Regions from separate parts of the Mesorhizobium sp. M1403 genome, predicted to be linked through region 4. Evidence: predicted binding sites of a transcription regulator. Region 4 holds the regulator's gene; each other region holds the start of a gene.
The links. Region 4 encodes PhoB, which activates phosphate uptake and scavenging genes when phosphate is short. Its sites were predicted from a motif close to TGTCATNNANCTGTCAT; they were not measured.
Positions count from the first base shown of each region.

Region 1 (7,388 bases), on a different contig from region 4:
GCGCCGCGATCTCTTGCGCCTGCGTAATGCGGCCCTGCCGCTGGTGGAGGTCTGCCGGCGGCTGACCAGCGCCGATCTGCCGCAAATCCATACAGCCATGCACCCGCTGTTTCGCGACGTCACCGACCACATCCGCACGGTCCAGGAAAAGATCGACAGCCTGCGTGAGGTTCTCGCCTTCGCCTTCGAGGCGAGCCTTCTGGTCGGCCAGAGTCAGGAGACGGCGATCTCCAAGAAGCTTGCCTCATGGGCCGCCATCTTGGCCGTGCCGACAGCATTCGCCGGCATCTACGGCATGAATTTCAGCGACATGCCGGAACTGAGGATGGAATATGGCTACCCGGCCGTACTGGCGGCAATCGCCCTGATCTGCACGTTTCTTTACTGGCGGTTTCGCAAGAATGGGTGGCTTTGAAGAGAGGTGAATAGTGAATAGGGCTAAATGGGAGCCTTGCTTCTTACGCCAGGCTCAAGCCGCCACCATTCACCTGCTCCGCCGCCGCTCCGACGCCGGCTGGAACGCCACCCGGGCGTGGTACTTGCAGTAGGGTCCGGTTTCGGCGGCGTCGTTGCCGCAGAAATGGAAGTCTTCCGAAAGCGGATCGCCATTCGGCCACTTGCAGGTGCGCTCGTTCAGCTCGACGAGTTGCAGATGCCGGGAGATCGGCACGACGACGTTTTCGACCGGGCGGATATAGTGGCGCGACACCGGTTCGGCATCGAACTGCGCCTTGAGCGCGGTCGCACCGATCGACATCGACGTGGTGGCATGGCGCGTGGCGCTTGCTGCCCGCGACACCGATTTCTGGATCGTCGATCCCTGTACCGTCTTCTTCTGGCGTGCCGGTGATGCGGTTGTGCGTCCGCGGCCGGACAGTTTCAGCCGGTGCACTTTGCCGATGACCGCATTGCGGCTGACCCCACCAAGCTGTGCGGCGATCTGGCTGGCGCTGAGACCCTCCGACCACAATTTTCTGAGAAGTTCGACTCGCTCGTCAGTCCAGTTCATGAGACCGCGCTCCTGCTGAAAAGTGCGGCAATCGGAATCCATTCCCGACCCGGCTTCTGCCGGGCAGACACCACATATATCGGGTGATTAGGTCCGCCGCACGAAATCTAGTTATTTCTCTACTACAATTACCTTATGCGCTGACTCGGTGACAAGAGTCCCAAGGCCAACACGAATCGGTTTTTTCGGTTTTCCCCAACTTGCCCGGTCGCTTATGAGCCGGCATTGTGCTGGGGGGCTTGCCGCACGTCCTTGCGCGACCTTTTCGTTGACTTCACGGCCGAAAAACACGATAAGCCACAAGGGCCGCCGCTTTGGCGGCTTTTTGATTTTCCGGTTCCGGAGACGCATATAATGAGCGGTTCGGCGCTTTTCGAGACCTTTGTTCGCGCACCCCTGGCTTTCGACCACGGTGAAGGCACCTGGCTGGTCACCGACAAGGGCGAGCGATATCTCGATTTCGCAGGCGGCATCGCCGTGAATTCATTGGGCTACAGCCATCCGCATCTGGTCGCGGCCCTCACTGAACAGGCCGCCAAGCTCTGGCACGTCTCCAATCTGTACGAGATTCCGGGACAGAGCCGGCTCGGCGAGCGGCTGGCCGACGCCAGCTTCGCCGACAAGGTGTTCTTCACCAATTCCGGCGCAGAGGCGCTTGAATGCGCCATCAAGACGGCGCGGCGCTATCACTTCGTCAAGGGCCATCCCGAGCGCTTCCGCACCATCAGCTTCGAAGGCGCCTTCCATGGCCGCACCCTGGCGACCATCGCCGCCGGCGGCCAGTACAAATATCTGGAAGGTTTCGGCCCCAAGGTCGACGGCTTCGACCAAGTCGGCTTCGACGACATCGACGCCGCCGAAAAGGCGATCACGCCTGAAACCGCGGCGATCCTGATCGAGCCGGTGCAAGGTGAGGGCGGCATCAGGCAAGTGCCGTCGCAATCGCTGAAGCGGCTCAGGCAGCTCTGCGATCAGCACGGACTGCTCTTGATTTTCGACGAGGTCCAATGCGGCGTCGGCCGCACCGGAAAGCTGTTCGCGCATGAGTGGGCGGGTGTCACACCCGACCTCATGGCGGTGGCCAAGGGCATCGGCGGCGGCTTCCCGATGGGCGCCTGCCTCGCCACCGACGAGGCAGCGGCCGGCATGACCGCCGGCGTGCACGGCACCACCTTCGGCGGCAATCCGCTGGCCATGGCGGTCGGCAACGCCGTGCTCGACGTGGTGCTGGAAGACGGCTTTCTCGATGACGTCCGGCGCAAGGCGCTGCTCTTGAAACAGGGGCTGGCCGGTGTCGCCGACGAATTTCCGGACGTTATCGAAAGCATCAGGGGCACCGGCCTGATGCTCGGCCTTAAATGCGCGATGCCCAACACCAAGGTTACGGTGGCACTGCGCGACCAGCATCTCTTGACGGTTCCGGCCGGCGACAACGTTATCCGTCTGCTGCCGCCTCTCACCGTCACCGATGCCGAGATCCACGAGGGGCTCGAGCGCATTCGTGCCGGCGCCAAGAGCCTGGCGGATGCCATCGTCGCTGCCGCCGCGAAGTAATCCTGGAATTCCTGATGTCCCTTCGCCACTTCACCGATCTTTCCGCCGTTTCCGAAGGCGATCTGCGCTTCATGCTCGACGACGCAGCTGTGCGAAAGGCGAGGCTCAAGGCCGGCGAACGCACCAAGCCGCTCGAAGGCAAGGTGCTGGCGATGATCTTCGACAAGCCCTCGACGCGCACGCGCGTGTCGTTCGACGTCGGCATGCGGCAGTTGGGTGGCGAGACGATCATGCTGACTGGCACCGAGATGCAACTTGGCCGTTCCGAGACTATTGCAGACACGGCCAAGGTGCTGTCGCGCTATGTCGATGCCATCATGATCCGCACCACCTCGCATGACCGGCTGCTGGAACTGACGGAAAACGCTACGGTGCCCGTCATCAACGGGCTGACCGACGAAACCCATCCCTGCCAGTTGATGGCCGACATCATGACCTTCGAAGAGCACCGCGGTCCGGTGGCCGGCAAGACGATCGCCTGGACCGGCGACGGCAATAATGTCCTGCATTCTTTACTGGAGGCCTCTGCGCGGTTCCGCTTCAAGCTGAACGTCGCCGTGCCCGAAGGCAGCGAACCGGCTCAGAGGCATGTCGACTGGTCGAAGGCCAATGGCGGCAAGCTGAAATTCACTCGTTCGCCCGAGGAGGCCGTTCACGAGGCCGACTGCATCGTCACCGACTGCTGGGTCTCGATGGGTCAGGAGCACCGTGCGCGCGGCCACAATGTCTTCTTGCCCTATCAGGTCAACGCGGCCCTGATGGCGAAAGCCAAGCCGGACGCGCTGTTCATGCACTGTCTGCCGGCGCATCGCGGTGAGGAGGTTACCGACGAGGTCATCGATGGGCCGCATTCGGTGGTGTTCGACGAGGCCGAGAACCGGCTCCACGCCCAGAAGGCGGTTTTGGCCTGGTGCCTGGGCGCTTGATCCGGGCCGCCTTGATCCGGGAGTTCGTGGTGCCTATCTCAGGCGCATCACGCAAATCGAGCGCGTCTCGTCGCATGCGCCCCGGAGGGCGGCATCGCCGCGCCCCGGAGCTTTGTCATGTTGGAAACTCGTCAATTGGCTGAACATCAACCCAAGCTCGGCGAGTTCGGCTACGCCGGCGACGACCATGTCGTGCCGTTTGAGGTCGGCCCGCTCGACGTGCGCGGCCGTACCGTCCAGCTCGGGCCGATGCTCGACGCTATTCTCAGCCGCCACGAGTATCCCGAGCCGGTGGCACGACTACTGGCCGAAGCCTGTGTGCTGACCGTCCTGCTCGGAACTTCGTTGAAGTTCGAGGGCAAGTTCATTCTGCAGACCCGCACCGACGGGCCGGTCGATATGCTGGTCGCGGATTTCTCCACGCCGCACGCGCTGCGCGCCTATGCCCGCTTCGATGCCGACCGGCTGGAGGCTTTGACGGCTGCCGGCGAGACGTCGCCGCAGACGCTGCTCGGCAGCGGCGTCCTGGCGCTGACAATCGACCAGGGCGCCCACACGCAACGCTACCAGGGCATCGTCCAGCTCGACGGCGTCACGCTGGAAGAAGCCGCACGCACCTATTTCCGCCAATCGGAGCAGATTCCGACCGACCTACGGCTTTCGGTGGCCAAGCTTCTGACGCCCGGCGTCGGCGGTGCCCGCGAGCAATGGCGCGCCGGTGGCCTGCTGGCACAATTCCTGCCGCAGTCGCCGGAACGCATGCGCGTACCCGACCTTCCCGGGGGCGACGGCGATCCGCGTGAGGAAATCCACGACCCGACCGACAATTCCTGGCAGGAACTGCTGGCGCTGCTTGGTACCATTGAACCGACCGAGCTGATCGATCCGACTATCGGCGCCGAGCGGCTGCTTTACCGGCTGTTCCACGAGCATGGTGTCCGCGTCTTCGGCGGCGTGCCGGTCGCCGACCAGTGCTCATGCTCGAGGGAGAAGATCCGCGGCATCCTCGAGGGTTTTTCCGCCGAGGAGATCAGAGACAGCACCGAGGATGGTAGCATTCACGTCGCCTGCGAATTCTGCTCGAAGCAATATGACTTCGACCCGGCGGAATTTGCAGCGGCTCAATAACGAGCGTCAGTGCGGCTGCCTTCGCAGAACTTGGGTTCCTCGCCCCGCAAGGCGGGAAGAGGAATCAAAGTGAACGTCAATTGACGGTGCGCCGCGTGCCTGGCAAATCGAGTGAGAAGGCGGGGATGGCGACGTCGAAGGTCTCGCCCCGCTTGTTGCGCATTGTGTAGTGCCCGACCATGATGCCGGACGGGGTCGAGAGCGGGCATCCAGACGTATACTGATAGCTGTCGCCGGGGTTGAGTCCCGGTTGCTCGCCGACGACCCCGGGGCCGCGCACTTCCTCGACCTTGCCGGTGCCGTCGGTAATGTGCCAGTAGCGCGACAGAAGCTGCACGAACTCGTCCGACTGATTGTCGATGGTCACCTGGTAGCCCCAGACATAGCGGTTTTGCGGCGGGTCGGAGTGATCCTCCAGATAGAACGGCCTGACCTGCACTTCGATGTTGCGGGTGACGGCGCTGTACATAAACTGCTCCAAAGCAATGTAGATGGAACTTTCGACGCTCAGCGCAGTTTGATCAACGATGCGCGTCATCTCCTTGCCCGACTCAAGCGCAGGTGCCGAAAAACAATGTCATTTAAGTGACACATGACAATGATGGTGTGCAGGCTTGTGCCGGGCGACTCGGTGTTCTGTCGAATTGTTGAAAACGGCCGTCAGGCGGCCGGCATTTCTGGAGTGACCAGATCTCGATGGAACCGACATTCGCAGCCGCCCTCTTTTCCATAGCTCTCCTTCTTTCAAATCTCGCCAGCATCCTGTTAGCTTCGCTGAAGCTGAAGCGAGCAGCCAGGATCGCATCGCCCGCCGCCACCGTGCTACCGGTATCGATCGTCGTCCCGGCGCGCGGCGTCGAGCCGTTTACCGAGGAGACGCTGGAGCGCGCCTTCTCACTCGACTGGCCGCGCTACGAACTCATCTTCTGCGTCGCCCATGCCGACGACCCCGTGGTCAAGTCGATCACCGCTGCAATGGCGCGTTTTCCGGCTATACGCGCCCGGCTGCTCGTCGGCGACGACCGCATCAGCGGCAATCCGAAACTCAACAATTGCGTGAAGGGTTGGGAAGCGGCGCTTTATCGCTGGGTCATCCTTGCCGATTCCAACGTGCTTATGCCGAGCGATTATGTCCAGCAGCTGATGGCGGCATGGCGGCCCGACACCGGCCTCGTCTGCTCGACGCCGATCGGCTCGCGGCCTGAAGGGTTTTGGGGGGAGGTCGAATGCGCCTTTCTCAACACGCTGCAGGCACGCTGGCAGTACGCTGGAGAGGCGCTCGGCCTTGGCTTCGCCCAGGGCAAGAGCATGTTGTGGAACAAGTCGATGCTTGACGCCAATGGCGGCATCCGCGCACTGGCCGCCGAGATTGCCGAGGACGCCGCCGCGACCAAGCTGGTCAACCGGCTCGGACTGCGGGTCAATCTTGTCGCTTCGCCGTTCGAACAGCCGCTCGGCCGGCGCACGCTTGGCGAGATCTGGTCTCGGCAGGCGCGTTGGGCGCGGCTGCGCCGCGTCACCTTCGCGCTGTTCTTCGCCCCCGAGATCCTGATCGGCGCGGCGCCGCCGCTGGTGCTTGCGCTGATCGCGGCGGCTGACGCCGGCGTCAGCCTGCCGGCAACCGCCATCGCCGTGCTGGTCGCGGCCTACCTGCCGGAATGTGCCCTGGCCTGGGTCAAAGGATGGCACCTGTCGCTGCGCACCATCTTGGCAATGATGGTTCGCGACTGCATGCTGCCGGCGATATGGGCGCGCGGCTGGCTGAGCGGCGCCGTCGACTGGCGCGGCAACGTTATGACCATCCAGACCAAGGCCGTCGCGGAGCTGGAAGAGACCCCGTCCGGCGCCTGACCGGCACGTCCGGCGCGGGCTGTACGAACCCGCTCGCCCTGTTCGGCCAGCCTTATCCGGCAGCTCTCAGCGCTTGCTCGATATCTTCGAGCAGATCGTCGGTATCTTCCAGGCCGACGGAAAGCCTGAGCGTTCCCGGTCCGATGCCGAGCTCGGCGCGGGCCTCATCGGTCAAATTCTTGTGCGTGGTCGTCGCCGGATGGGTGATCAAGCTCTTGGCGTCGCCGAGATTGTTGGAAATCAGCACGATGTCGAGCGCGTTCTGGAAAGCAAAGGCCGCCTGCTTGCCGCCCTTCACATCCAGGCAGATCAGCGTCGAACCACCCGACATCTGCTTCTTGACCACGGCCGCTTGCGGGTGGTCGGCACGGCCGGGATAGATGACGCGGGCGATTTGCGGGCGCTCGGCGAGGAAATCCGCGATGCGGCCGGCACTTTCCGTCTGCTGGCGTACGCGCAGCGGCAGCGTCTCCAGGCCTTTCAGCAGGGTCCAGGCATTGAAGGGCGAGAGGCTGGGGCCGGTGTGGCGGAAATAGTCATGCAGGTTCTCGTCGATCCATTTTTTGTCCGACAAGATAACGCCTCCAAGGCAGCGCCCTTGGCCGTCAATATGCTTGGTGGCCGAATAGACGACGATATGGGCGCCGAGCTGCAAGGGTTTCTGCTGCAAGGGCGTGGCGAAGACATTGTCGACGATCAGCCTGGCGCCAATCGAGTTGGCAAGTGCCGCGACGGCGGCGATGTCGACCACCTCCAGCGTTGGGTTGGTCGGGCTTTCCAGGAAGAACAGTTTGGTGTTCGGCTTGACCGCCTGTTCCCAATTGGCGATGTCAGTGCCATCGACCAGCGTTGCCTCGATGCCGTATTTCGGCGCCAGCGTCTCGACCACCCAGCGGCAGGAGCCGAACAATGCGCGCGCC
Region 1 covers NZ_JAMYKY010000010.1:17,934-25,321, forward strand. Annotated here, with positions in the region: gene NKH01_RS17690 (magnesium and cobalt transport protein CorA) at 1-415, shown strand, start outside; gene NKH01_RS17695 (GcrA family cell cycle regulator) at 485-1,009, opposite strand; gene NKH01_RS17700 (aspartate aminotransferase family protein) at 1,364-2,563, shown strand; gene argF (ornithine carbamoyltransferase) at 2,578-3,489, shown strand; gene NKH01_RS17710 (Hsp33 family molecular chaperone) at 3,607-4,617, shown strand; gene apaG (Co2+/Mg2+ efflux facilitator ApaG/CorD) at 4,694-5,086, opposite strand; gene NKH01_RS17720 (ceramide glucosyltransferase) at 5,314-6,468, shown strand; gene NKH01_RS17725 (O-succinylhomoserine sulfhydrylase) at 6,521-7,388, opposite strand, start outside.
Region 1: a site for PhoB is predicted at 5,193-5,209, ahead of NKH01_RS17720 (ceramide glucosyltransferase). Genes of this name have one in related genera too.

Region 2 (7,388 bases), on a different contig from region 4:
GCACCTCCGGCGACGTCATCTGGGAGGGCAAGCCTGCCGCATTGGCGACGCCGCATGAGGCGATGGCGCTCGGCATCAATGCCGTGCATCAGGAAGTCGTCCTGTGCCGCCATCTCACCGTCGCCGCCAACATGTTCCTCGGCGAGGAGGATTCCCGTTTCGGTATCCTGCAGCAGCGGGCGATGGTCAGGCAGGCGCAGAAGATCATCGACGATCTCGGCTTCGACCTGCCGGCGCATGTCAAGCTGGGTGACCTGACCATCGGTCAGCAGCAGTTGATCGCCGCCGCCCGCGCCACCGTGCGCGGCACCAAATTCCTGATCTTCGACGAACCGACCGCCTACCTCACCCGCAAGGAGGCCGACCAGCTGTTCACGCTGATCCGCCGGCTGAAGGGCGAAGGCGTCACCATCATCTACATCAGCCATCGCATGGAAGAAGTGTTCGAGCTCGCCGACCGCGTCTCGGTGCTGCGCGACGGCACGCTGGTCGGCACCAGGAATATCGCCGAGACCAATGACGCCGAGCTGGTCAAGATGATGATCAACCGCTCGATCGAGCAGGTCTACCACAAGGAGCATTTCACCCCGGGCGCGATGCTTGTAGAAACCAGGAACCTGTCCGGCAAGGGTTTCGAAAATGTCTCGATGTCCGTCCGCGCCGGCGAGATCGTCGGCCTCTACGGGCTGATCGGCGCCGGCCGCAGCGAGTTCGTCACCACGCTCTATGGCCGCCACCGCAAGGCGGCCGGCCAGATCCTCTGGGAGGGCAAGGAGGTCAAGGTCAATTCAGAACATGACGCGATCAGGCTCGGCATGGCGCTGGCCCCGGAAAGCCGCCGCGACCAGGGCCTCTGCCTCAACCTGCCGGTCGGGCTCAACCTCAATCTGCCGATCTACAAGCGCATCTCAAGCAATCTGCTGATCTCCCGCGCGCAGGAAAAAGCCCAGGCCGATCGCCAGATCGCCGACCTGCGCATCAAGACGCCGACGCGAAGTGCGCTGGCCTCCAGCCTGTCCGGCGGCAATCAGCAGAAGATCGTCATCGGCAAATGGCTCGCGCACGGCGCCAAGCTGTTCATCTTCGACGAGCCGACCGTCGGCGTCGATGTCGGCACCAAGGCCGAGATCTACCGCCTGTTTGGCGCGCTGTTATCCAAGGGCGCCGGCATCATCCTGATCTCGTCCTACCTGCCCGAGGTCTATGAGCTCGCCGACACGCTGCACGTGTTCCGGCGCGGCAAGCTGGTGGCCACGCATGGGTTTCATACCGCTGATCACGAGGAGATCCTCACCCAGGCGCTGGCCGAGAAACAAGAAAGACCGGGAGGACGGATATGAGCACCGAGGCGATCGCTGCCGAAAGGCCGAAACGCAACTACAACGCCCTGTTCGGGCTGACACTGCTGGCACTGCTGGTTCTTTTGTGGATCATCTTGTCGGTGGCGACGCCGAGCTTCGCCTCGGCCAACAACATCTCGAACCTGTTGCGGCAAGGGTCGATGATCGCCATCCTGGCGGTCGGCCAGACCTTCGTCATCATCACCGGCGGCATCGACCTTTCCGTCGGCGCCGTTGTCGGCTTCGCCACCGTCATCGTCGCGATGCTGATCAACGCCGGCACACCGGTTTTCCTAGCCATCCTGATTACCTTGCTGGTCGGCGTCGCCATTGGCATGTTCCATGGCTTCGGCATCGTCAAGATGGGCTTGCCACCCTTCATCATCACCCTGGCGACGCTGACCTCGCTGCGCGGCATCGGCCTGTTGATGACCAACGGCAACTCGATCTCGATCAACAACGACGCCTTCCAGACGTTCTCGCGCAGTTCCTTCGTCGGCGTCCCCAATCTGTTCTGGATGGTGATCCTGGTCGGCATTCCGGCCTACATCTTCCTGCACCACAGCCGCTGGGGCCGTTACCTGTTCTCGGTCGGCTCCAACGCCGAGGCATCGCGTCTGTCGGGCGTCAACGTCCAGCGCACAATCTACATGGCCTATACGTTGTCGGGGCTGTGTGCGGCCTTCGTCGGCGTGCTGCTCGCGTCGCGCATCGGCATCGGCAATCCGACGCAGGCCGAGGGCTGGGAATTGCAGGCGATCGCTTCTTCGGTGATCGGCGGCACGTCGCTGTTCGGCGCTGTCGGCTCCGTGCACGGGCCGCTGCTCGGCGCCTTCATCCTTGCCACCATCAACAACGGCGCCAATCTGCTCAACGTCAACGCCTTCTGGCAGCGCATCATCACCGGGGTGCTGATCATCGTCATCGTCTATTTCGACGGGCTGCGCCGCCGCGGCAAATAGATCGCCCCCTAACAGCCGCCGGCCTCAACAGCAGAGCCGGCGGTGCCATGAACCGACTGGATTGAAGCATGAAAGCCGTCGTCTGCCGCTCGCCCGGCGAACTTGTCCTCGAAGATCGCCCGGCGCCTGGCGCGCCGCCCTCGGGCTGGGCGCTGGTCGCGGTCAGTCATGTCGGCATCTGCGGCACCGATTATCACATTTTTGAAGGCAAGCACCCGTTCCTCGCCTATCCCCGCATCATGGGCCATGAAGTCTCGGGGACCGTGCTGGAGACCGGCCAAGGCGTCGATCTGGCAATAGGCGAAGCGGTGATCGTCAATCCCTATCTCGCCTGCGGCAAATGCATCGCCTGCCGGCAAGGCAAGCCGAATTGCTGCGTCAGGATCGAGGTGCTCGGCGTCCATCGCGACGGCGCCATGTGCGAGCAGATCCTGGTGCCGGCGCAAAATCTTTATCCGGCAAACGGCCTGTCGCTGGCCGATGCGGCCGCCGTCGAATTCCTGGCGATCGGGGCGCATGCGGTGCGGCGCTCGCTGGCTCAATCGGGCGCGCGTACCCTGGTCATCGGCGCCGGCCCGATCGGCCTCGGCACGGCGCTGTTCGCCCGGATCGCCGGGCTCGACGTGACGCTGCTCGACATGAGCGCTGAACGGCTTGGCTTTGCCGAAAGCGGACTCGGCTTCGCGACCCTCGACGGTTCGCGGGGAGCCGCCGCCGATCTGGTGCGACAGGCGACCGACGGCGATGGTTTTGACGTGGTCTTCGACGCCACCGGCAACACCCAGTCGGTGCAGTCGGCCTTCGCCCATGTCGCGCATGGCGGCACGCTGGTGCTGGTCAGCGTCGTCAAGGACGACATCGCCTTTTCCGATCCCGAATTCCACAAGCGCGAGATGATGCTGATCGGCAGCCGCAACGCTCTGCGCGCCGATTTCGACCATGTCGCCGCTTCAATCCGCAACGGTGCGGTGCCGCTGGCAAAGCTAGTCACCCACCGCACCACGCTTGGCGAGACGCCGCGCGACCTCGCCCGCTGGGCACATGAGAAATCCGGGCTGATCAAGGCGGTCATCCAGGTCGGATGACACAACGATAGCCGCGTCTCAAAGCGCCGACAGTTTGAGTTCGATCCGCTCGGCCGGGAAGCGCGACTCCGAAAACTGGATCGGCTGACCGTCGGGCGTGACGTTGACGGCGACCGTCACCAGCACGATGGCGCCGGGCTGCAGGTCGAGGTCGGCAAGGTCGGCGGCATCGGCATGGCGCGCCGACAGCACGGTCGATTGCCGGAGATAGTCGTCGATGCCGAAACGTGCCAGCGATGCCGTGATCGAACCGGTTTCTGCCATGGCAGCATCGATGCCGGCAAAGCGCCTGGCATCGAACCAGCCGGCAGCGCGGGACACCGGCATCCCATCGGCTTCGCCCCGCGTTTCCAGGCGTATCACGTCGGCCCCCTGCACAAGGCCTAAGCCCTCTGCGACACGACGGTTGGCTGGCTCGACCGACGACGCGAGCAAGGTGATGTGCCGCTCTGACGCCTGTCCTTGCAATCCCTCGGAAAAGCGGGTGCGGGCGCCGATCGGATAGGACAGCCGCTTTCGCGACAGCACGAAGGTGCCACGCCCTTGCTCCGCCTTGAGCACACCCTCCTGCACCAGCGCTGCGATAGCGCTGCGCACCGTATGGCGGTTGACGCCATAGCGTTCGGCAAGTGCCACCTCAGGCGGCAGCGCGGCATTCTCGGGAAAATCGCCGACGGCGATCGAATGCAGGATCTGGTCGGCGATCTGCCGCCATAGCGCGACACCGCTGCGCCGCTCGATGCTGTTGGCTTGCCCGATCATTTCCCGCCCCAATCTTTGCGCCGACCTTTTGGCCCGTGTCACGTACACGTCATAGACACATGCTAGATAATAGATATAATTTGTATAGTTGTCTATATCAATAGACAAATGCACGCAAACGAGGAGTAGCAGCCATGCGAGGACGGGAAGCGCGAGAGCAGGCCGAGCGCAAGGCCGTAATGGCGACGCTGGCGCAATCGTCCGGCTACGACATTGTCCGCCTCTGGGACGAAGCCGGCCTGCCTTCCGAAGCTGAACTTCTGCGTGGCCCCGAAACCGGCCTGGTTACCGTGCGCGGCCGCATCGGCGGCGGCGGCGCGCCGTTCAATGTCGGCGAGGCGACGGTCACCCGTGCCACGGTGCGGCTTGCGTCCGGCCATGTCGGCCACTGCTATGCGCTCGGCCGCGACAAGCAGAAGGCAAGGCTGGCAGCAATCGCCGATGCGCTGTGGCAGGACCCGGCCCACCGCAACGGGGTCGAGACCAGGCTCGTCGCGCCCTTGCAGGCGGCACTGGCCAAGGCCCGTGACCAGCGCCGCGCCGAGACGGCGGCGACCAAGGTCGATTTCTTCACAATGGTGCGCGGAGAAGACTGATGGACCTCGCCACTCAATCGATCGAAGGCGGCTTCGCCGATCCGGTATTCAACGCGCAGACCGTATTCCGCGCTGTGATGGACGCGATGGCGCGGCCGGGCAGCGTGCAGCCCTTGCCGGCCCTCGCCCACCCCCCCGTGCCGCTGTCGGCCACCGCCGGTGCCATTGCTCTGGCGCTGTGCGACAACGACACGCCGCTCTGGCTCGACCCGGCTTTGCAGGGGTCGGCGGCGGTGAAATCCTGGCTTGGCTTCCATACCGGCGCGCCGCTGGCCAACACCCCGGCCGACGCGCATTTCGCGCTGATTGCCACGCCGGCCGAGATGATGGCGCTCGACGGGTTTTCGCAAGGCACCCAGGATTATCCCGATCGTTCGACGACGCTGATCCTTGAGGTCGGCGATCTCGTCTCCGGCGCTCCGCTGCTGCTCGAAGGCCCGGGCATCGAGAAGACGGCGACGATCGCGCCGGCGCAAATGCCGCGTCATTTCGTCGAGCAATGGAAGCAGAACAATCAGCGCTTTCCGCGGGGTGTCGACATCATCCTCGCCACGTCCGACGCAATTGCCTGCCTGCCGCGCACGACGCGCATTAAGACGATGGAGGCGTAGGATGTATGTCGCGGTAAAAGGCGGTGAAGCGGCCATCCGCAACGCCCACAAATTGCTCGCCGACCGCCGGCGCGGCGACCGCTCGGTGCCCGCACTTCGCCTCGACCAGATCGTTGAGCAGCTGGCGCTCGGCGTCGACCGCGTGATGGGCGAAGGTTCGCTCTACGACAGGGAATTGGCGGCACTCGCCATCGTCCAGGCGCGCGGCGACATGATCGAGGCGATCTTCCTGGTTCGCGCCTATCGCACGACGCTGCCGCGCTTCGGCTACACCAGGGCGATCGACACCGGCACAATGCTGGTCGAGCGGCGGGTGTCGGCGACCTACAAGGACCTGCCCGGCGGTCAGCTGCTCGGCCCGACTTTCGACTACACCCATCGCCTGCTCGATCCCGAGCTTGCCGCCGGCGGCGATGTCGCCGAACCGGAGCAGCGTGCAGGCGAAGCGGAGGCGATGCCGCGCGTCTCCGCGATCCTCGCCCGCGAAGGCCTGATCGAGCCCGACGGCGACATGCCTGGGGATCATGTCCCCGGCGACATCACCCGCGAGCCGCTGGAATTCCCGATGGCGCGCGACATCCGCCTGCAGGCGCTGTCACGCGGCGACGAGGGTTTTCTGCTGGCGCTCGGCTACTCCACCCAGCGCGGCTATGCGCGCAGCCACCCTTTCGTCGGCGAGGTTCGCATCGGCGAGGTCGAACTGGAACTGGACGTGCCGGAACTGCCCTTTGCCGTGCCGATCGGCAGCATCCGCGTCACCGAATGCCAGATGGTCAACCAGTTCAAGGGCTCGGCCAAGGCGCCGCCGCAATTCACCCGCGGCTACGGCCTCGTTTTCGGCCAGGGCGAGCGCAAGGGGATGGCCATGGCGCTATGCGACCGCGCTCTTCGTGCAACCGAATTCGGCGAAGATGTTGTCGCCGCCGCGCAAGACGAAGAGTTCGTCATCTCGCATTCCGACAATGTCCAGGCGACCGGCTTCGTCGAGCATCTGAAGCTGCCGCACTATGTTGATTTCCAGGCCGAACTCGACCTCGTGCGCCGCATGCGCGCCGCGCACGACGCCCGCGAAAACGCCGGCAAGGCCGACGAGAAAAGGCAGGCCGCGGAATGACCGGACAACCGACCGACATCGCCACCTACAACTTCGCCTATCTCGACGAGCAGACCAAGCGGATGATCCGCCGCGCCATCCTCAAGGGCATCGCCATCCCCGGCTATCAGGTGCCGTTCGCCTCGCGCGAGATGCCGATGCCCTATGGCTGGGGCACCGGCGGCGTCCAGGTCACGGCGTCGATCATCGGACCGGACGATGTTCTCAAGGTCATCGACCAGGGCGCCGACGACACCACCAATGCCGTCTCGATCCGCGCCTTCTTCAAGAAGGTCGCCAATGTCGCGGTCACCACCGAGACGGCCAAGGCGACCATCATCCAGACCCGCCATCGCATCCCTGAACATCCGCTGAGTGCCGGTCAGGTGCTGGTCTATCAGGTGCCAATCCCCGAGCCGCTGCGCTTCCTCGAGCCGCGCGAAACGGAGACGCGCAAAATGCATGCGCTTGAGGAATACGGCCTCATGCATGTGAAGCTCTACGAGGACATCGCCAGGCACGGCCGCATCGCCACCACCTATGCCTACCCGGTCAAGGTCGAAGGCCGCTATGCGATGGATCCGTCGCCGACGCCGAAATTCGACAATCCCAAGATGCACCGTTCGCCGGCTCTGCAGTTGTTCGGCGCCGGCCGCGAAAAACGCATCTATGCGCTGCCGCCCTTTACCGAGGTGGTCAGCCTCGACTTCGAGGATCATCCCTTCGAAGTGCAGACCTTCGACCAGCCCTGCGCGCTGTGCGCGGCCGAGAACGTCTATCTCGACGAGGTCATCCTCGACGACCATGGCGGCCACATGTTCGTCTGCTCCGACACCGATCATTGCGAGAAGCGGCGCGCCGAAGGCCACCGCGGCCATCTCGCGCCCGAGACCCATCTTGCCCCAGGAAAAATGGAGCCGGCTGAATGACCGACGAACC
Region 2 covers NZ_JAMYKY010000003.1:19,647-27,034, reverse strand. Annotated here, with positions in the region: gene NKH01_RS07730 (sugar ABC transporter ATP-binding protein) at 1-1,340, shown strand, start outside; gene NKH01_RS07725 (ABC transporter permease) at 1,337-2,302, shown strand; gene NKH01_RS07720 (zinc-binding alcohol dehydrogenase family protein) at 2,371-3,387, shown strand; gene phnF (phosphonate metabolism transcriptional regulator PhnF) at 3,406-4,149, opposite strand; gene phnG (phosphonate C-P lyase system protein PhnG) at 4,284-4,745, shown strand; gene phnH (phosphonate C-P lyase system protein PhnH) at 4,745-5,356, shown strand; gene NKH01_RS07700 (carbon-phosphorus lyase complex subunit) at 5,358-6,470, shown strand; gene NKH01_RS07695 (alpha-D-ribose 1-methylphosphonate 5-phosphate C-P-lyase PhnJ) at 6,467-7,378, shown strand; gene phnK (phosphonate C-P lyase system protein PhnK) at 7,375-7,388, shown strand, end outside.
Region 2: a site for PhoB is predicted at 4,186-4,202, ahead of phnF (phosphonate metabolism transcriptional regulator PhnF). Genes of this name have one in related genera too.

Region 3 (7,388 bases), on a different contig from region 4:
GTTCAGCCCCCAGCAAGGACCGGCAGATTGCGGGCGTCTATACAGGAATTTGACCGCAAAGCAAGGCCAAACGACAGGCCAAACGGCTCGACTAGCGCCCTATCTTCCAGAGCACAACGGACCTCGATGGCAAGGTTTTACGGATTTCCTGAAACCGGACCTTAACCATCATGCGAAGTTCCAGCACCGGCGGGCGTGGCGGCAACCCGCCGTTCATCATGCGAATGCAAAACGAACAGTTCGCGCGCGGCCGCCAGCAAGGCGGTTTTGGGGATAAAAATGCTGTTCGATAAATTCTGCCGTTCGAAGAGCGGCAACTTTGCCCTGATGCTGGCGTTCGGGCTGCCTGCGGTTCTGACGGCCGTCGCCTTTGCCGTGGACGTGTCCACCTTGATGAGGGCCAAGGTCAGCTTGCAGAACGCGCTCGATGCCGCGAACCTTGCATCTTCGCATCTCGGCGACATCGAGGCTTCGCGCAAGGACGTCTTCGACCGCTACTTCCAGACCAATGTCGCCGGCCACAGCGAGTTGAGGAACGCCGAAGCGACGCTTACCGTCGAAAGGGGCCTCAATTACATCCAGACAAAGGCTGTCGCCGCGGCCGATGTCAACTTGAACTTCGCCTTCCTGTTCGGCAACGACAAGCGCATCACCGTCGATGCCGGCGCCGTCGAATCGACCAATCAGCTCGAAGTCGTGCTGGTGCTCGACAATACCGGGTCGATGGCCAGCAACGACCGCATCGGCGCATTGCGGACGGCGGCGACGGGCTTGATCGATATGCTCCAAGCCGCGAAGTCGCCGACGCGCAGCGTACGTGTCGCAGTGGTGCCGTTCGTCACCGCGGTCAATGTCAAGGGCGAGGACTACGATCCGGCCTGGATCGACATGGCCGGCAAATCGCCGAACAATGGCGCCAATTTCCCCTTGGTCGGCGGCAAGCGCGTCAACCATATGGACCTGTTCAAGCAATTGGGCGTCGAATGGAGAGGCTGCGTCGAGGCGCGGCCCGGAACCAACAATGTTTCCGACATTTCGCCCGACCAAAACAAACCGGACACCCTGTTCGTACCCTATTTCGCGCCGGACGATCCAGGTAACGCCAAAAATCCGAACAGCTCCTATGGCAATTCGGCGACCGGCTACAACAATTCCTATCTCGACGATACGGTTATCACCCTGCTTCCCGGCCTCACCGGCGACATCGCGAAGTACAGTGTTTCGACGATGAAGCTGATCAACGACAAGAAAGGCCCCCTGACCATCGGCCCAAACCGGGCCTGTCCGACGCCGATAGTGCCGCTGACCGACGATTTCGACAAATTGCGTAAGGCCGTCAGTGAGATGATCGAATGGAACGGCTCGGGGACCAATGTTTCGGAAGGGTTGTCATGGGGGATGCGGGTACTCTCGCCGGAACCGCCCTACAGTGACGGCGCGCCGTTCAGGGCGTCAGGCACGACCAAAACGGTGCTGCTGCTCACCGACGGCGAAAATGTTGTCTATGGCGCGAAGGATACGCCACAGAAGTCGGACTATGGTTCTTACGGGTTCCTGGCTTCGGGTCGGTTCGGATCCAGCGACCAGACCGCGGCCGCGCGCAATGTCGACGACTGGACAACCAATGTCTGCAACACGTTGAAGAAACAGGACGTGCAGATCTTCACAGTACTGCTGCAGGCCGACACCGCAGCCAACCGCAAGCTCTACGAGGCCTGCGCGTCGTCGCCGTCGGATTATTACCCGACCAACGACGTCACCCAGCTCGAAAGCGTGTTCCTGAAAATCGGAAGCTCGATTTCGCACCTGCACTTGACGAACTGAACGACGTCAGTCGCCCAACGGCCGTTCCGCCGCCGCTGCTCAACTCGTGTGCGCAGCCACTTTGCGTGTGGTTTCGGGGAAGAAATCGGGCGCCGCATGGCGCTTGCCGAACATCATGTCGTACTGCAGCAGACGGAAGTCGCGGATTGCCGGGTCGATCTCTTTCTGACGCGACCAATCGGGGGTGGCGTCGCCCGCCGGTGCCAACAGCAAATTGCGGTCGATGACGCGGTAGTGCTCCCGCAACTGGCCGAGGAAGCCGGTGTAATAGGGATGACTGATGCCGGCAGTCTTCAGGATATGATAGGGCAGGAAGGCTGGGCTGACGGCGCCGAGATCCTCGGCCGGGCCGCTGCGGTTTGACCAGACGATCAGCGGCGTCTGGTGGTGCAGCAGCATCAGGTCGGCCGCCTCCTTGCGCGGCGCGACATTGTCCTTCAGGAAACCGGTCTCGACGTAGACCGGCCCAAGCGGCGGCAGATGGTCGCCGAAGAAGGCGATGACCGTCGGCCGCTGGCGTTTCTTCGCCCATTCGATCAGCCGCTCGAGGCCACGGTCCGCGTCGGAAGAGCCTTCGGCGTAGCTCAACAGCGATTCACGTGCCCATTGGCTGATCGGCGCCTGCACCTTATGGGTCGGATTGTTATAGCGATAGGGCTCATACGGCCCGTGGTTCTGCAGGCTGACGGCGAAAAAGAAGACCGGCTCGGCGCTGGTATCGGCCTCGTGGATGATCTCGTCGGTCATCGCTGCGTCCGACGCGAGCGGTCCGCGTTTTTGCATGGGCGGCAACGTCTCCTCGGATTTGAAGTCGTTGAAGCCGAAATCGGCATAGACGGCTCCCCGGTTCCAGAACCAGTTGGTGCCGGGATGGATGGCGCGCGCCCGGTAGCCCTGACTTTTCAGGAAGGTCGCCAACGACGGGGTCGGTGTCCGCACATATTGCTGGTAGGGAATACTGCCCGCCGGCAGGAAGGCGTTGGAAAAGCCGGTCAGGGCCTCGAACTCGATGTTGGCCGTCATGCCGCCGAATTCGGGCGAGAACATGTAGCCCGTGCGCAGTGCCCGCACATTGGGGATAGGGTCGGGCGTGATGGTGACGCCGGGCAGCTTGGTCGGATCCCAGAAGGATTCGCTCATGACGACGATGATGTCGGGCTTCTCGGCGGGTACCGAGGCCGTCACCTGCGGTTTGCCGATCGCTTCGATCGCCTTGCCGGAATAGCCGGGCGGCGCCGAGACATGGGCCATCGGGACGTTCAGCGCGAATGCGAGCGCAAAACCGTTCGAGGCATAGTTTTCCTTCTGGTCCCACATGATCGGGATGATCTGCAGCCGGTCGCGCGTCCATGAGAAAGTGGCATAGTCCATGATGGAGACGAAGAAGGCGATCAGCGGCACTGTCAGCGTCAGTCGGGCAAGGCGGCCCTTGTGGCTGAGCGCCGGAACGCGGCGGCGCCATAGCCGCCAGCCATAGACGAGAAGCGACAGCCCGCCGACGACGCCGATCGCCAGGGCAATGGCGGTTCCCGGGCGATCGCGTACCAGGAGCGGCATCAGCGCCACGATCTGCCGAGAATAGAGGAAATCAGTCGGATAGAGCGGATCGCCGAGATAGAGCGACTTCTGGTGGCCGACGAACGCCAGCGACAACGTCAGCGGCGCGAGGATCATCAGGCTCTGATGGCTGCGGCCGAGCACGGCGTCGAGCCCTATGAGGATCAACGCAAAAATGATGATTGTGGTCCAGCCGGGTTTGAAGGGCTGCAGAAAGAAGTCGATGGTGCCGGCAAAGTTGCCGCGCACGATCAATTCGATAGCGAACACCAGGATGGCCGCGGCCAACAGGCTGATGAAGCCATAGCGGATGACAGGCCATTTGCGCCCTGGCAGATAGCCGGTGGCCGGATCGCCTTCGAGAAACTGTGGCGCGGCCTCGGCTGCGCTCTTCTTGGTCTTTGCCACTGCGATAGTTCCCCGGCCCGCAACAAAAGCGTCACTCGACTGTCATCGAACTGTCACGCAAAGCTAGCGCCTGTGGCGGAAATAAGAAGAGCCAGCAAACAAATCGTGAGCGGTTTTCATCATGAGTGATCGCCAAAAAGCCTGCCGAAACAGGCACTCGGCCGACGTTGCGCGGTCAAGGTTGGACTTGACTTGGCCGCACGCCTTGCGTCACAGGCAACGAGAACCAGCAGCTGGGAGCCGCCGATGGCCATCGCATTCACCTTTCCGGGGCAGGGCAGCCAGGCTGTCGGCATGGGCAAGGACCTTGCCGATACCTTTGTTGAATCGCGGCGGATCTTCGAGGAAGTCGATGATGCGCTCGGCGAAAATCTATCGAAGCTTATCTGGGAAGGCCCGGAAGAGACGCTGACGCTGACCGCCAATGCCCAGCCGGCGCTGATGGCGGTGTCGCTTGCCGCAATCCGGGCGTTGGAGGCGCGCGGCTTCTCCCTGAAAGGCAAGGTCACCTATGTCGCCGGCCACTCGCTTGGCGAATATTCGGCACTTGCGGCCGCCGGTTTCGTTTCGGTCGCCGACGCCGCCCGACTGTTGCGCATCCGGGGTAACGCCATGCAGGCGGCGGTACCGGCCGGCGAGGGCGCCATGGCGGCGATCATCGGGCTGGAACAAGCCGACGTCGAAGCCGCCTGCGCAGAGGCTGCCCAAGGCGCGGCCAAAGATCCCGCGCAAGCCTTGGTTTGCCAGATCGCCAATGATAATGGCGGCGGCCAGCTGGTAATCTCCGGCGCCAGGTCGGCGGTCGAACTGGCGGCGAAGCTATGCACGGAGAAGGGCGCCAAGCGGGCGCTCATGCTGCAGGTTTCGGCGCCCTTCCATTCGGCATTGATGAAGCCGGCGGCCGAGATCATGCTGGAGGCACTGGCCGCCGTGACGAAGAGTGCACCGGCCGTGCCGCTGGTCTCCAATGTTACGGTGACCCCGACGAGCGATCCCGACGAGATCGCCCGCCGCCTCGTCGAACAGGTGATCGGGCGCGTGCGCTGGCGCGAAACGGTGGAGTGGTTCGGCGCGAATGGCGTTGCGACGCTATATGAAGTAGGCGCCGGCAAGGTTCTGTCGGGGCTGGCGCGGCGCATTAACCGCGATATTGCCACCAGTGCAATCGGATCCGCGGCGGATGTCGAGGCGGCGCTGGCGGCGCTTGCATAATCAACTGGCGATTTGACCCCGCTCCGTGCGAAGGCTGTTCGCTCAGATCAGGAGACAAAAATGTTCGAATTGACCGGCCGCAAGGCGCTCGTCACCGGCGCATCGGGGGGCATCGGCGAGGCGATCGCCCGCGTGCTGCATGGCCAGGGCGCCATCGTCGGCCTGCACGGCACGCGTATCGAGAAACTGGAGGCGCTGGCCGCCGAACTGGGCGACCGGGTCAAGCTGTTTCCGGCCAATCTTTCCAATCGCGACGAGGTCAAGGCGCTTGGCCAGAAGGCGGAGGCCGATCTCGAAGGCGTCGACATCCTCGTCAACAATGCCGGCATCACGAAGGACGGGTTGTTCGTGCGCATGGCTGATGCCGACTGGGATAGCGTGATCGAGGTCAACTTGACCGCCGTGTTCCGGCTGACCCGCGAGCTTACCCATCCGATGATGCGGCGCCGGCATGGCCGCATCATCAATATCACTTCAGTGGTCGGCGTCACCGGCAATCCCGGCCAGGCCAATTATTGCGCCTCCAAAGCCGGTATGATCGGCTTTTCCAAATCGCTGGCGCAGGAGATCGCCACCCGCAATATCACCGTCAACTGCGTCGCCCCGGGCTTCATCGAATCGGCGATGACCGACAAGCTCAACGACAAGCAGAAAGAGGCGATCATGGCGGCGATCCCGACGCGGCGCATGGGCACGGGCGCCGAAGTCGCCTCTGCCGTCGCCTACCTCGCTTCCAATGAGGCAGCCTACGTCACCGGCCAGACCGTTCATGTCAATGGCGGCATGGCAATGATCTAACACTTGGGAAAACGCTTCATTCCGTCTTGGATGCACGGGATTTTTCGTGTAATGCCGCCCGCAACCCGGCGGTTCGGGCAAAAACCGGTCCTGTTCCGCTGCGTTTCCGGCAGGACCATCTTTCAGCTTGATTAGCGGCATTCTGCCCGCTAACGAAGACAGACAACCAAAAGACGAGGATGCCCAAATGAGTGACACCGCAGAGCGCGTCAAGAAGATTGTCATCGAGCACCTTGGCGTCGATGCCGACAAGGTGACGGAGCAGGCGAGCTTCATCGATGATCTGGGCGCGGACAGCCTCGACACGGTCGAACTTGTCATGGCGTTCGAAGAAGAGTTCGGCGTCGAAATCCCCGACGATGCGGCCGAGACCATCCTGACTGTTGGCGATGCGGTGAAATACATCGACAAGGCCTCCGCCTGACGCTATTTGCAGTCATCACCGGGGAGGACCTGCGATGAGGCGTGTCGTCGTCACGGGCCTTGGGCTGCTTTCGCCGTTCGGCATGGGCTTCGAGCACAGCTGGAAGGAGCTTCTGACCGGCCGCAGTGCAGCCAAGCGCATCACCGAATTCGAGGTGGAAGACCTTGCCTGCAAGGTCGCCCACGTCATTCCGCGCGGTGACGGCTCCAATGCCACTTTCAATCCTGAAGCCGTTCTCGAGCCGAAGGAGCTGCGCAAGATCGGCGACTTCATCCTGTACGGGATCGCGGCCGCCGACGAGGCACTCAAGGATTCCGGCTGGCAGCCGAAGACGCATGAGGAACAGTGCGCCACCGGCGTGCTGATCGGTTCTGGCATCGGCGGCATCGAAGGCATCGCCGAGAATGCGATGATCCTCAAGGAACGCGGTCCGCGCCGCATCAGCCCGTTCTTCATCCCCGGCCAAATCATCAACCTCGTGTCCGGTCAGGTCTCGATCCGGCATGGGCTGAAAGGCCCCAACCATGCCGTCGTCACCGCTTGCTCGACCGGTGCGCACGCCATCGGCGATGCCGCCCGGCTGATCATCTGGGGCGATGCCGACGTTATGGTCGCGGGCGGCGCCGAAGCGCCGGTGACGAGGCTTTCGATCGCTGGGTTCGCGGCTTGCCGCGCGCTCTCCACCGACCGCAACGACGCGCCGCAAACGGCCTCGCGCCCCTATGATCGCGATCGCGACGGTTTCGTCATGGGCGAGGGCGCCGGTGTTGTCGTGCTCGAGGAGCTCGAACACGCCAAGGCCCGCGGCGCCAAGATCTATGCCGAGGTCACCGGCTACGGCCTGACCGGTGACGCCTATCACATCACCGCGCCTGCCGAGGACGGCGACGGCGCTTTCCGTTGCATGACGGCGGCGCTGAACCGGGCGAAGCTGACGCCCGCCGATGTCGACTACATTAACGCCCACGGCACCTCGACCATGGCCGATACGATCGAACTCGGCGCCGTCGAGCGGCTGGTCGGCAACGCCGCCTCGAAGATATCGATGTCGTCGACCAAATCGTCGATTGGCCACCTGCTGGGCGCGGCGGGTGCTGCCGAGGCGATCTTTTCGATCCTCGCCATTCGCGACAACATCGCGCCGCCGACCATCAATCTCGACAAT
Region 3 covers NZ_JAMYKY010000007.1:11,737-19,124, forward strand. Annotated here, with positions in the region: gene NKH01_RS14210 (pilus assembly protein TadG-related protein) at 280-1,824, shown strand; gene NKH01_RS14215 (LTA synthase family protein) at 1,864-3,789, opposite strand; gene fabD (ACP S-malonyltransferase) at 4,036-5,001, shown strand; gene fabG (3-oxoacyl-[acyl-carrier-protein] reductase) at 5,062-5,799, shown strand; gene NKH01_RS14230 (acyl carrier protein) at 5,987-6,223, shown strand; gene fabF (beta-ketoacyl-ACP synthase II) at 6,258-7,388, shown strand, end outside.
Region 3: a site for PhoB is predicted at 3,830-3,846, ahead of NKH01_RS14215 (LTA synthase family protein). Genes of this name have one in related genera too.

Region 4 (7,388 bases):
AAATCTGGCCCGCATCACGCTTGTAGGCGCCGGACAGGATTTTTATCAACGTCGATTTTCCGGCACCGTTATGGCCGAGCAAAGCCATCACCTCGCCCGGGAAAAGATCGACCGAGGCGTCGTCGACGGCGCGAATGCCGCCGAAGGCGATCGAAATGTTGCGCATCTCGATCAGCGGCGTGCCCGTGGGAGCGGTCCTGTCTGCCATGCTCGTTCTCCTCACTAGACCCGTTTGCGATAGACGGTATCGAGCCACACCGCGACCACCAGCACGGCGCCGACAACGATGCTCTGCAGCGGCGAATCGATGCCGAGCAGCACCATGCCGGATTGCAGCGATTGCATCAAAAGCGCGCCGAGCATGGCGCCGAGCACCGTGCCGGAGCCGCCGGCGAGCGACGTGCCGCCGATCACGGCCGCCGCGATGACCAGCAGCTCGTCCAGGGTCCCCAGCGCATTAGTCGACGCGTTGAGGCGCGCCGATGCGATCGCCGCACTGATCGCGGCCAGCACGCCCATGATCATGAACACCTTCATGGTGACCCAGCGTGTGTTGATGCCGGCGAGTTCGGCCGCTTCCGGATTGCCGCCTATGGCAAAGACATAGCGGCCGAAACGGGTGCGTCTGGTGATGAAGGTCATGACGATGCCCGCGGCCACGGCCATCAGCACAGGTATGGCGATGCCGTGGGCGATGAACAACCCGCCCTCGGGAACGGTGATGCCGTTCTGCTGGGCATATTGGCGTACGATGCCGACCGGCCAAGGATAGGAATTGGCGATCCACACGGCGCCGAGGATGGCGGCGCAGGCTATCACGCCGAGCAAGCTTTCCGCCCAGACAGGGCGCAGCGGAAAGTTGAAGCGCTTGCGCTGCGAGCGGCCGTTGAAGAGCATGAAGGCAACGGCCGCGCAGGCGAGGACACCGACGATCCAGCTCCAGGTGGCGCCGATCGAGCCCCGTGGTCCGCCGCCCATCAGCTGGAAGGTCCTGTCCAGCGGCGCAACGGTGCGCCCGCTGGTGATCAGCCATGCCATGCCGCGCCAGACCAGCAATCCGCCGAGCGTCACGATAAAGGCAGGAACCTGGAGATAGGCGATGATGAAACCCTGAAACGCTCCGATAGCCAGGCCGAGCACCAGGCCGGCGGCCAGTGCGATGACCCACAGCCAGGGGCTGCCAAGCTGAAATCCCATGATGCGGACGAGGAATTCGGCCTGCGCCACGCCCATCACCATGCCGATCACGCCTTCCACGGAGCCGACGGAAAGATCGATGTTGCGCATCACGATGACCAGCACCATGCCGGTCGCCATGATCGCCACCGACGAGGTCTGCACCGAAAGGTTCCAGAGATTGCGCGGCGTCAGGAAGAGCCCGCCCGACAGTATGTGGATCCCGACCCAGATGACCAGCAGCGCGCCGACCATGCCGAGCATGCGCGTGTCGAGTTCGGTTGCCTTGAGAAATCGGGCAACGACGCCGAGCTCCGATTCCCGCGCCCGGTCTGCCGTCGAGCTGTCGACCGGCGTGTTGGAAGTCGTGTCGGTCATGATGTTTCTCCCGCCGGGTTGCCGTCTGCCGCGGATGCCGGAAGCAGCCTAGAAGTTATCCGCCGGAAGCGGAAAAACAATTCTTTCTTGAAAAAACGCCGCGGCAAGCGGCCGCGGCGTTCGGACTTCTCGGAAACTCGGATCAGTTGCAGACCGGAACAGCGCCCGCCGCCACGCCCGCGCAGACCTCTTCTTTCTTGATCCAGCCGGCGTCGATGACGACGTTGAGGTTGTCCTTGGTGATGGCGACCGGGGTCAGGAACAGGGACTTTACGGTGTTGCCGCCGGGCGTGGTGAAATCCTTCACGCCGGCAATGTCGGTCATCTGCTTGCCGTCGGCCAATTGCGAGGCGATCTCGGCGGCGTTCTTGCCGAGCTCGCGCGCGTCCTTCCACACCGAGACCGTCTGTGTGCCGAGCGCGATGCGATTCAGCGCGGCGTGGTCGCCGTCCTGGCCCGAGACCGGAACCGATCCAGCCAACCCTTGCGCCGTCAGTGCGGCGACGACGCCGCCGGCAGTGCCGTCGTTAGCGGCGACCACCGCATCGACCTTGTTGTCGTTCGCGGTCAGGAACTGTTCCATGTTCTTCTGGGCGTTGGCCGGCAGCCAGCCGTCGGTATAGGCCTCGCCGACATTCTTGATCTTGCCGCTGTCGATGGCGTCCTTCAGCACTTCCATCGAACCGGCAAAAAGGAAATCGGCATTCGGATCGGCGCCCGAGCCCTTGATGAAGACATAGTTGCCTTCCGGCTTCACCTTGAACACGTCGCGGGCCTGCATGCGGCCGACTTCCTTGTTGTCGAAGGTCAGGTAAAAGACGTCCTTGTTCTCGATCAGCCGGTCGTAGCCGACAACCGGAATACCTTCGTCCAGCGCCTTCTGCACGGCCGGCCCTATCGCCGAGGCGTCCTGCGCCAGGATGATCAGTGCGTTGGCGCCCTGCGAGATCAGGCTCTCGACGTCGGTGAGCTGCTTGCCGGGGTTGGACTGTGCGTCGGCGGAAATATACTTGTCGCCTGCGGCCTCGATGGCCGCCTTCATTGCGGCTTCGTCGGTCTTCCAGCGCTCTTCCTGGAAGTTCGACCAGGAAACGCCGATGACCTTGTCCTTAGCCTGCGCCACCGACGCAAGCGCCAGCGTCATGGCGACACCCGCCAGAATGGCGGTCGTGAATTTCTTCATCATATCCTCCCTGCGCCGCGTACGGCGTGACCAATTGGCCCCAAAGGCCAGCTTAGAGGCGCTAATTTTTTCGAGCCTCGAAAAAATACTGGCCCGATCTCCCGCTGCTGTCAACATCGATTCTGATGGATTTTGATGTTGCTGCGAGTTTTTTCGAGCTTCGGAATAAACGATGACAGCGCCACCTGCATCTGACACTATTTGCCTCATCTGACACTATTTGTCGGCATTACCGACGGCTTCCGGTTCATGAGCGGCCGCGGCAAACCGGGAGGAAAGCAAAACGATGTCGGTCGGAATCCGCCATGACGATTTGCGCCGGCGCAACCGGGCGATGGTGATCTCGGCCGTGCGCCGGGCCGGCCAGCCATCGCGTACGGAGATCGCCGCAACCACCGGCCTCAGCCATTCGACCATATCGGCGATCTCCTCCGACCTGATACGGGAAGGCATCCTCGCCGAGAGCAAGGCAAGCGAACCCGTTTCGTTGAAACGCGGTCGTCCGCAGGTCGGCCTCGCCCTCAATCCGGAAGCGGCGGCGGTGCTGACCGTGGTGTTGTCGCTGAATTTCCTGTCGGCCGCCATCATCGACTATGCGGGGCAGGTGGTCGCCGAGGAACAGCGCCGGCTGGACACGCTGACCATGCCGCGCGACGAACTGATCCGCGAATGCATGGCCATCGTCCGGCGCCGGCTGGACGATCCAGATCTTGACGTCCGCAGTGTCGCCCGCATCGCCCTGGCGATTCAGGGAATTACCGACTCCCCTGCACGCGCCATGCTGTGGTCGCCGATCACGCCGCAGACGGACATCGCCTTTGCCGACATGCTGGAAGATGAATTCGGCATCCCGGCCACGGTGGAGAACGACTGCAATATGATGGCGGTGGCTTTGCGCTGGCGCGATCCGGATCGCTATCGCGACGACTTCATCGCCATCCTGCTTTCGCACGGCATCGGCATGGGGCTGGTGTTGAAGGGCGAGCTGTTCACCGGCACGCATTCCTCGGGCGGCGAGTTTGGCCACATGATCCATCGTCCGGGCGGCGCGCTCTGCCGTTGCGGGCGGCGCGGCTGCATCGAGGCCTATGCCGGCAATTACGCCATCTGGCGCAACGCCACGCAGATGAGCGAAGACAGCCAACCGGTCGCCGACGTCAGCGACGCCGACATGCGCGCGCTGGCGGTTCGGGCGCGCGAGAAGGACGGGCCGGAACGCGAAGCCTACCGCAAGGCCGGCGAAGCGCTGGGTTTCGGTCTCGGCTCGCTGTTCGCGCTGATCGATCCGGCACCGGTCGCAATGGTCGGCGCCAGTGCCGCCGCCTTTGATCTGATCGAGCCGGCCTTGCGGAAGGCCATCGCCCAGACCGCCGGCGGCCAGCATTCGGGCTCGATCTCCTTCGATACCGAGCCGAACGAATTGCCGCTGATCCGCGAAGGCTGTGCAATGCGGGCGTTAAGCTTCGTCGACCAGCAGATTTTCGCGCCGGGCGCGCAAATGAGGCCCGGCGTCAGAAAGAACGTAGCCTGACTGGGCGGGTCAATCTTCCCTGATCGCGTAGCCGGCACCGCGGATGGTGCGGATGACATCAGGCATGCGGCCGTTGTTGACGGCTTTGCGCAGCCGCCCGACATGCACGTCGACGGTGCGTTCGTCGATATAGATCGTCTCGCCCCAGACATTATCGAGTAACTGGCTGCGCGAGAAGACGCGGCCCGGATGCCGCATCATGAATTCGAGCAGCCGGAATTCGGTCGGCCCGAGCCGGATCTCGGTCTTCTTGCGATACACCCTGTGCGATTCGCGATCGAGCACGATGTCGCCGACCTTCAGCACGCTGGACAGCACTTCCGGCTTGGCGCGGCGCAGCAGCGCCTTGACCCTGGCCATGAATTCCGGTGTCGAAAACGGTTTGACCAGATAGTCGTCGGCGCCGGTCGAAAGACCGCGTACCCGGTCGCTCTCCTCGCCGCGCGCGGTCAGCATGATGATCGGCAGCCGTTCGGTTTCGGGGCGCACCCGCAACCGGCGGCAGAGCTCGATGCCGGAAACCGCTGGTATCATCCAGTCGAGCACCAGAAGATCGGGCACATTCTCCTGCAAACGGATCTCGGCTTCGTCGCCGCGTGTCACCACCTCGACCTGGTAGCCTTCGGATTCGAGATTGTAGCGGAGCAGCACACCCAACGGCTCCTCGTCCTCCACCACCATTATGCGTGGTGCGATCATCGGCTGGGCACCCCCATCATGTCGCCGGTGCGGACATTGTCGTTTCGTCTTGCTTCGGACGATTGACCGGCAATTGCTCGCCGGTCAGCACATAATACGCATTTTCGGCGATGTTGGTGACATGGTCGCCGATCCGCTCCAGATTCTTGGCGCAGAACAGCAGATGCGTGCAAGCGGTGATGTTGCGCGGGTCTTCCATCATGTAGGTCAACAGTTCGCGGAACACCGACGTATATTTGACGTCGATGCGCTCGTCGGCGGCGCGTAGCTTGGCCAACGCGGCCGCATCGCCTGCAGCATACTCCTCGATGACGCCCTGCACCTGGATGAGCACCAGCTGCGCCATCGCATCGATGGAATGCGATAGGTCGCGCGGTGTGACGCTAAGGCCGACCGCACTCACACGCTTGGCGATATTCTTGGCAAGGTCGCCGATGCGTTCGAGATCGCCGGCCATGCGGATCGCCCCGACGACATGGCGCAGATCGTGGGCCATCGGCTGGCGCTTGGCGATCAGGGTGATGGCGCGGTCGTCCAGTTCGCGTTGACGCGCATCCATGATGGCATCGTCGGAAACGACGCGTTGCGCCAGCACGTTGTCAGAATTCAACAGGGCCTTGGTCGCCCCGCCGACCATCGAACCGGCGAGGTCGGCCATGTCGCGGATCAGCTTGCTGATCTGCTCGAGATCCTCGTCGAAAGAAGCGACTGTGTGTTCGCCCATGGTCCTGTCCTTATATGCATGATCGGAACGGCTCAGCCGAAGCGGCCGGTGATGTAATCCTGCGTGCGCTTCTCGCGGGGCGACGTAAAGATCTTCTCGGTCCGGTCGAACTCGACCAGTTCACCCAGATACATGAAGGCGGTCTGGCGCGACACGCGCGCCGCCTGCTGCATGTTGTGGGTGACGATGACGATCGTGTAATCGGCTTGCAACTCGTCTATCAGCTCCTCGATCTTGGCGGTCGACAGCGGGTCGAGTGCCGAAGCCGGCTCATCGAGCAGAATGACTTCCGGCTTCACCGCCACGGTGCGGGCAATGCAAAGCCGCTGCTGCTGGCCGCCTGACAGGCTCAAGCCGCTGGCGTTGAGCTTGTCCTTGACCTCGCCCCACAGCGCGGCCCGCTTCAACGCTTGTTCGACGCGGCCGTCCATTTCGGACTTGCCGAGATTCTCATAGAGCCTGACCCCGAAGGCGATGTTCTCGTAGATCGACATAGGGAACGGCGTCGGCTTCTGGAACACCATGCCGATCTTGGTCCTCAGGAGATTGAGATCCTGCGAGCGGTCGAGAATGTTCTTGCCGTCGAGCAGCACCTGGCCCTCGGCTGTCTGCTTCGGGTAGAGTTCGTAGATGCGGTTGAACACACGCAGCAGCGTCGATTTCCCGCAGCCCGAAGGGCCGATGAAGGCAGTGACGCTGCGCTCGGGCAGCGACAAGGTGATGTCCTTCAACGCCTTGCTCTGGCCGTAGTAGAAGTTGAGGTTCTTGACCTCGATCTTCGTCTTCTCGGCGACCGTTTCGGTCATCGTCATGTCCGGGGACAACATCTGTGTCATCTGTCCTCTCTGCGTCCGGTAAGGCTGCGGGCGAGGATGCTCAAGCCCAGAACCGTCAGGGTGATTATGAGTGCGCCGGTCCACGCCAGTTGCTGCCATTCCTCGTAAGGGCTGAGAGCGAACTGGAAGATGGTCACCGGCAGGCTGGCCATCGGCGCGTTGATATTGCTGCTCCAGAACTGGTTGTTGAGCGCGGTGAAGAGCAGCGGCGCCGTCTCGCCGGAAATGCGTGCTATCGCCAGCAATATGCCGGTGACGATGCCGGACAATGCGGCGCGGTAGGCGACCGAACGGATCACCACCCAACGCGGCGCGCCGATCGCGGCACCGGCTTCACGCAACGCGTTCGGCACCAGGTTGAGCATGTCTTCAGTGGTGCGCACGACCACCGGAATGACCAGGATGGCAAGCGCAACGGCGCCGGCTATGGCCGAGAAATGCCCCATTGGCCGCACCATCAACTCATAGACGAACAAGCCGATGATGATCGAGGGCGCCGACAACAGGATGTCGTTGATGAAGCGCACGACGGTGGTGATGCGCGAGAAACGCCCATATTCGGCCATGTAGGTTCCCGCCAGCACGCCGATCGGCGTGCCGACGACAACGGCGATGATCGTCATCAGCAGGCTGCCCGCGATTGCATTGAGCAGGCCGCCGGCCTCGCCTGGCGGTGGCGTCATCTCGGTGAAGACCGCGAACGAAAGCCCGGCTGTGCCCTTATAGACCAGTGCACCGAGAATGAGCGCCAGCCAGGCAAGCCCGATGCCGGCGGCGACGACGCAAAGCGCCATCATCACCGAATTCCTGGCTTTGCGGCGGCTGTGGAGCGATGAGGATGTCGACATCGGTCAGGCTCCC
Region 4 covers NZ_JAMYKY010000017.1:66,379-73,766, forward strand. Annotated here, with positions in the region: gene NKH01_RS24045 (ATP-binding cassette domain-containing protein) at 1-208, opposite strand, end outside; gene NKH01_RS24050 (sugar ABC transporter permease) at 223-1,554, opposite strand; gene xylF (D-xylose ABC transporter substrate-binding protein) at 1,697-2,737, opposite strand; gene NKH01_RS24060 (ROK family protein) at 3,024-4,268, shown strand; gene phoB (phosphate regulon transcriptional regulator PhoB) at 4,278-4,967, opposite strand; gene phoU (phosphate signaling complex protein PhoU) at 4,984-5,691, opposite strand; gene pstB (phosphate ABC transporter ATP-binding protein PstB) at 5,724-6,527, opposite strand; gene pstA (phosphate ABC transporter permease PstA) at 6,524-7,375, opposite strand; gene pstC (phosphate ABC transporter permease subunit PstC) at 7,379-7,388, opposite strand, start outside.